DNA from 3 places in the Bordetella bronchialis genome. Region 3 is predicted to be linked to each of the others. Evidence: predicted binding sites of a transcription regulator. Region 3 holds the regulator's gene; each other region holds the start of a gene.
What was found. The regulator LexA, encoded in region 3, represses DNA repair genes until DNA is damaged. The targets are predictions, from matches to a motif close to ACTGTATNNNNATACAGT.
Positions count from the first base shown of each region.

Region 1 (2,269 bases), 1.6 Mb from region 3:
GATGTCCAGGGCTTCCTGGTTGAGCGGCGCGACCCGCGGGTTTTCAGTGTGCGAGTTCGCCCGTGCCATGATCCCGTTCCAGGCAGTAGCCCAGGCCTCGCACGGTCATGATCCGGACGCCTGTCGGTTCCAGCTTCTTGCGCAGGCGGTGCACATAGACTTCGATGGCGTTGGTGCTGACTTCGTCGCCCCATTCGCACAGGTGGTCCACCAGCTGGTTCTTGCTGACCATGCGGCCGCTGCGCATGAGCAGGATTTCAAGCAGGCCGACTTCGCGGGCCGACAGGTCCAGGGGCTGGTCATCCACCGATGCCACGCGTCCGGCCTGGTCGAATACCAGCCGGCCGTGGCGGATCAGGCTCGCGCCCCCGCCCGCGCCGCGGCGCGTCAGCGCGCGCACGCGCGCTTCGAGTTCGGACAGCGCGAACGGCTTGGCCATATAGTCGTCCGCGCCCAGGTCCAGGCCCTTCACGCGCTGCTCTATGCTGTCGGCCGCGGTTAAAATGAGAACCGGCAATTGCGGGTTGCGGGCTCGCAGGCGCCGCAGGACTTCCAGTCCCGCCAACTGGGGCAGCCCCAGGTCCAGGATCAACAGGTCGAAGGCCTGCGCGGTCAGTGCCAGGTCGGCCGCCATGCCGTCGCGCACGGCGTCGACGGCATAGCCGTTGTGTCGCAGCGAACGGGACAGGCCGTCGGCAAGGATGCTGTCGTCTTCAGCGATAAGTATGCGCATGTGACCAGGCTCTCGTGGATCGTTATGGTTTACGGAGCTGAGCGGGTCTTCCGCACGTGCCGGATCCGGCCGTGGGATTTCTTGGTATGGGACCGGATTGTCTCCGGACTGTCTCGCTCTCCTGGGCCGATTCTGTCACGCCGCTTGCGGCTTGCCCACACGGGATAACACGGAAAAATTTGTCATACTGTTTTTTTGTACAGTATAATCCAGTGCCATAATCCCGCCGAGATTGCAGGGGGCGACCCGGGTTCCCAATGCGGTTCCCAAGCGGGTCGCCGATCCGATCCCGCCCCCGTATCGATCGCCATACCCATCGCTAGAAAACGCCAGACAGGACACTTCATGGACGACAAAACCAGCAAGGCAGCCGCCTCGGAAAAAGCCAAGGCGCTCGCCGCGGCCCTATCGCAGATCGAAAAGCAGTTCGGCAAGGGTTCGATCATGCGGTATGGCGATAACGAGGTCGAGCATGACATCCAGGTGGTCTCCACCGGCTCGCTGGGCCTGGATATCGCACTGGGCGTCGGCGGGCTGCCGCGTGGCCGCGTCGTTGAAATCTACGGTCCGGAATCCTCGGGCAAGACCACGCTCACGCTGCAGGTCATCGCCGAAATGCAGAAACTGGGCGGCACCTGCGCCTTCGTCGACGCCGAGCACGCGCTGGACGTGCAATATGCCGCCAAGCTGGGCGTGAACCTGACCGATCTGCTTATCTCCCAACCGGACACGGGCGAACAGGCGCTGGAAATCACGGACGCGCTGGTGCGTTCCGGTTCGGTGGACCTGATCGTCATCGACTCCGTGGCCGCACTGGTGCCCAAGGCCGAAATCGAAGGCGAAATGGGCGACTCGCTGCCCGGCCTGCAGGCCCGCCTGATGAGCCAGGCGCTGCGCAAGCTCACCGCCACGATCAAGCGCACCAATTGCATGGTCATCTTCATCAACCAGATCCGGATGAAGATCGGCGTCATGTTCGGCAATCCGGAAACCACCACCGGCGGCAATGCGCTCAAGTTCTATTCGTCGGTGCGCCTGGATATCCGCCGCATCGGCTCCATCAAGAAGGGCGAAGAAGTCATCGGCAACGAAACGCGCGTCAAGGTGGTCAAGAACAAGGTGTCGCCGCCTTTCAAACAGGCCGAATTCGACATCATGTACGGCAGCGGTATTTCGCGCGAAGGCGAAATCATCGATCTGGGCGTGCAGGCGGGCATCGTCGACAAATCCGGCGCCTGGTACAGCTACAAGGGCGACCGCATCGGGCAGGGCAAGGACAATGTGCGGGAGTACCTGAAGGAACACCGCGACATGGCCCTGGAAATCGAGAACCGCATACGCGAAAACCAGGGCATCGTGAGCCGCGCCAATACCTTCGCCGCAAGCGAGGCAGAAGAAGACTGACCAAAGTCCAGGATCGCCAGGAGGCTGACAGGCCATGATCTCCGGCCGCCGTGGCACGGGACCGGCAACGCGTCCCGCCAAGGATGCACAAGACGACGCCTTCGGCCATGGCGAGCGGGGCGGGGAAAAGCG
Region 1 is NZ_CP016170.1:2,030,976-2,033,244, forward strand. It holds gene BAU06_RS09050 (response regulator) at 44-733, opposite strand; gene recA (recombinase RecA) at 1,079-2,137, shown strand; gene recX (recombination regulator RecX) at 2,172-2,269, shown strand, end outside.
Region 1: a site for LexA is predicted at 920-937, ahead of recA (recombinase RecA). Genes of this name have one in related genera too.

Region 2 (2,269 bases), 1.4 Mb from region 3:
CGCATCGCCGTAGGCGGCATCCAGCGCTTTCAATAGCGCCGTTCCGCAGCGGCGCTGCAGCCCCGCGCGGGGCAGGCGGCGCAGGAAATCGAAGCGGCGGCAGCCGATGCCATGCAGCCATTCCAGATAAGGCTGTGCCTGCGGCAGCAGGGCACAGGGCAGCGCATCCAGGCGGCGCTTCAGCCTGGACAGCAGCAGCGCATGGCGCGGCCCGGCATCGGCGCGGCGGGCCAGCAGCCACGCGCCGCCGGCGGTGGGCGCCATGCCCAGGCGGGCTTGCAGGCCCAGCGTGCGCAGGGTGCCGGCCACGCGGCGCGCCAGCGCGCGCGGGCCGCCGAACACGCGCAGGCTGGCGCCTACGTTCAACAGCAGGCTGTCCTGTTCGCCCAGCGCGACCTCCGGCGTGTATTGCAGCAGGGCCAGCGCCGCGCCTTCCAATGCCGCGCTTTCGGCCGCGCGGTCGCGATCCAGCATGATGGCGTGCGGAGCCAGCACGCCGGCACCGGCGCGGCGCATGCCCAGGCTGATGCCATGGCTGGCCGCGGCCGGCGTCAAGGCCATGACGCATTCGTGCTCGATCACCGCGCATGCCGTGGTCTCCAGCGGCCACGGCGGATGCAGGGCATCAAGCGCCAGCCTCGGCAGGTAGATGGCGATCCAGAGTTGCATGGTCATCGAAGAAGGGCAGGGTTTCCTGGCGATCGGTGCGGGCGGTTTCCTGTGGGATGGGCTGGAAGGTTTCCGGGGGCTCGGCCGGCGCAATCGCCTGGGGAGCGGCTTGATGCGTTTCCGTCCTTGCAGGCAAAGGAGGGATTTCCCGTGCCGCGGTGCGGGGTCTTTCCAGCGCGATATACAAGGAATGGCTGCATACCGGCCCCCGGCGCTTGACGATGTCCACCCGCAGCCCGTCGCCGGCGGGCGCCAGCGCCAGCCGCAAGGGGGCCGGCGAGGCCTGCGCCGCCGCGCGTGCCGGTCGCAGGCAGAAGAAAAGCGTGGCGCCGGCCTGCGCCGCCAGATGCAGCCGTCGCAGGGCTTCCGGCCGCGCCTGCGGCAGCCAGCACAGCAGCGCGGCGCAACTGCCGTTTTTCAACACTTGTTCCGCGGCCCACAGCGCGTCAGCCGGCCGGCCGGGATTCACCCACAGCAGCCGCGCGGGGTCCAGCCCGCCGCTGCGCCAGGCCGCGATATGCGGCACGAAGGGCGGCTGCACGAGTACGATGCTGCCTTCCCGGTCCAGCGCCCGCAGCGCGGGTTGCAGAAGCCGCAGTTCTCCCAGGCCGGGATGCGGCAGCAAGAGTTCATTCAACACCCCCGTCGGCCAGCCGCCGCCCGGCAGTTCCCGCCCCAGCGCGGCATGGCCCGTGGGCACCGCCGCGCGCGCCGCCTGCGCAAGCTGGGTCCCCCGCCACAAGGCGGGATGGATCTGTTCGGGTGACGGTGCGGCAAGCGTCGGCATGACGGTAGAGCAGGGGCGGAAACGCCCGGCGTGTGCAGGGCCGGGCGTTAAGTTTTCACTGTACAAATATACAGTAAAAAATTGGCTCGCATTCGTTGTCGATCCACCGTTGCCGACGGCAGGGCAATGGCGCGGCATGCGCGGCATGCGCAACCGGATTGCACATGGTTATTCCGATAAGAGGTTGTCCGGGAAACGGTCAGGACGGCACTACCGGAGTTGCCGCAACAATTGACGTCCATCGACTCCAGCTTGACGAGAAGCGCCTGAGCTGACGTTGCGGCTTCTGCGATGGCTATATTGAACTTCCACGTTTCGCCGCCATCTCACACGCAGTGACGGGAGGGTTCCCTTATGTACTCCAGATACTCAAGATCATTCGCCGGCTCCATGCTCCTGGCCGGCTGCCTGCTTTTTGGCGGCAGCGCCATGGCGGCGGAAGCCACGCCCGACCAGGTGTACCAGGCCGCGCAGGCCGGCAACTATCGCGAAGCCCAGGCGATGATGGACCAGATCCTGCGCGACCACCCGAACAGCGCCAAGGCGCATTTCGTGGAAGCCGAACTCCTGGGCAAGCAAGGCAAGCTCCAGCAAGCCCAGGCGGAACTCAACACCGCCTTGCGCCTGGATCCCAGCCAGAATTTCGCCCGTCCCGGCGCGGTGGATGAGTTGCGTACGCTGATTGCCTCGGGCAGCGGCGCCGCCTCGCGCGCGCAGGGTACGTTCGGCGGCATTCCGTGGGGCATGGTGCTGGGCATCGCCGCGCTGTTGATCGTCGTGTCGCTGATGATGCGCGCGCGGCGCCGCGCCAAC
Region 2 is NZ_CP016170.1:2,250,193-2,252,461, forward strand. It holds gene BAU06_RS10140 (Y-family DNA polymerase) at 1-669, opposite strand, end outside; gene imuA (translesion DNA synthesis-associated protein ImuA) at 626-1,456, opposite strand; gene BAU06_RS10150 (tetratricopeptide repeat protein) at 1,847-2,269, shown strand, end outside.
Region 2: a site for LexA is predicted at 1,514-1,531, ahead of imuA (translesion DNA synthesis-associated protein ImuA). Genes of this name have one in related genera too.

Region 3 (2,269 bases):
GGAGGTGGGCGGCGATCTGCTGACCATCGAAGTCGCCGATATGCCGGGCAAGGGAGCCATTCAGCGTACGGGTTCCCTGGGCGATGTGATGAAGGAATCGGTCGAGGCGGCCCGGACAGTAGTGCGTTCGCGCGCTCGTCGCCTGGGGTTTGCCGACAGTGTTTTCGAAAAGCGCGACATGCACGTGCACGTGCCGGAAGGCGCGACGCCCAAGGACGGCCCGTCCGCCGGTATCGCGATCACTACCGCCATGGTGTCGGCGCTGTCGGGCATCCCGGTGCGCGCGGATGTCGCGATGACGGGCGAAATCACCTTGCGTGGCGAAGTCCTGGCCATCGGCGGGCTGAAGGAAAAACTGCTGGCGGCACACCGGGGTGGCATCAAGACCGTGCTGATCCCCGAGGAAAACGTCAAGGATTTGGCCGAGATCCCCGACAACGTCAAAAACCAGCTCGAGGTCGTACCGGTGCGCTGGATAGACAAAGTGCTGGAGCGGGCCCTGGAGCGCATGCCGGACCCGATATCGGAAGACGAGGCCAAGGACAAGCCCTTGGTGACCCCGTCGCCGGCAGCGGCGTCGGAGGCCACGGATCCCGTGACCAAGCACTGATGGTTGCCGTGATGGATTGTTCGGCCCCGAGGCGACGACGGTAAGGACAACCGGCCTGGCAGGCAGACGAAAAATGGGCCTGGACGCGTAAGCGGCCAGGCCCTTTTCTTTTGCTTTTAGTGCAGGGCTTGTGTGCGGATAAGCCCGACCGCGATCCCTTCCAGCGCGAATTCCTGCCCGGGCTGGACGATGATGGGCTCGAACTCGGGATTCTCGGGCAGCAGTTCGATTCGACCGCCCTGGCGATGCAGCCGCTTGACCGTAACGTCTTCGTCGATGCGGGCGACAACGATCTGGCCTTCGCGCGCCTCGCTCGCCTTCTTGACGGCCAGGAGGTCGCCGTCGAGTATGCCGACGTCGCGCATGCTCATGCCGCGCACCTTCAGTAGATAGTCCGGCCGCTGCGCGAACAAGGCCGGATCCACGCCTACGTCGCGTTCGACATGTTCGGCCGCTAGGATGGGGCTGCCGGCGGCGACGCGTCCCACCAAGGGGAGCATGAGTTGCGCCAGCGATGGCAAGGGGAGCATGGCTTGGCTGGCTTCCGGCCGCGTTTCCTTGAGGCGGATGCCGCGGGAGGCGCCGGCGGTCAGCTCGATCGCGCCTTTGCGCGCGAGCGCTTTCAGGTGGTCTTCCGCGGCGTTGGGCGAACGGAAACCCAGCGCCTGGGCGATTTCGGCGCGGGTAGGGGGGAAGCCCGTGCTTGCCACCGCTTGGCGTATGAGATCCAGGATTTGCTGTTGGCGGTCGGTAAGTTTGCTGGCCATTGCGCGTTCCGGTTGCCCTGTATGGATATACAGCTACGCATTTTGGGGGACGCAGCTTCAAAACGCAAGGGGGGACCGCCATCTGCAGGCAAATAAGCCAAGCCGGGAAATGAACGAACCACCCGGTGAACGCGCAACCAAGCGGTGAAGGAACAGTCAGGTAGTGAAGGACAGTCAGGTAGTGAAGGAACAGCCGGGCGGTGAGAAGGACCAGGCCGGAAACCAAGCGGGGCCCTTGCGGGCCCCGGCTTCATATCGGTATCGTCGGTATCGCGGTTGGCGCTCAGCCTTTCAGTACGGCGGCGATGCTCTTGGCGACAACGTCGATGTTCTGGCTATTCAGTGCCGCAACGCAGATGCGTCCGCTGGACACGGCGTAGATACCATGTTCTTCACGCAGGCGATCCACCTGGGCCGACGTGAGGCCCGAGTAAGAGAACATGCCGCGCTGGTCGAGGACGAAGCTGAAATCCTGCTGCGCGCCGTTTTCCTTGATTTTTTCCACCAGTTGGCGGCGCACCAGGCGTATGCGGTCACGCATGCCGGCGAGCTCCTGTTCCCACAAGGCGAACAGATCCGGCGTGTTCAGCACCGTGGAGACGACGGTGCCGCCATGGGTCGGCGGGTTCGAGTAGTTGGTGCGGATCACACGCTTGAGCTGGCTGAGCACGCGCTGCGCCTCGTCCTTGCTGCCGGCGATGACCGTCAGCGCGCCGACGCGTTCGCCGTACAGCGAGAACGACTTGGAAAAAGACGAGCTGATGAAGACCGTCATGTCCATGTCGGCGAACAGCCGCACCACGGCGGCATCTTCATGCAGCCCGGCGCCGAAGCCCTGGTACGCGATGTCGAGGAAGGGAACGAGGTCGCGTTCCTTGACGACATTGGCAAT
Region 3 is NZ_CP016170.1:3,657,390-3,659,658, reverse strand. It holds gene lon (endopeptidase La) at 1-610, shown strand, start outside; gene lexA (transcriptional repressor LexA) at 727-1,377, opposite strand; gene BAU06_RS16120 (amino acid aminotransferase) at 1,661-2,269, opposite strand, start outside.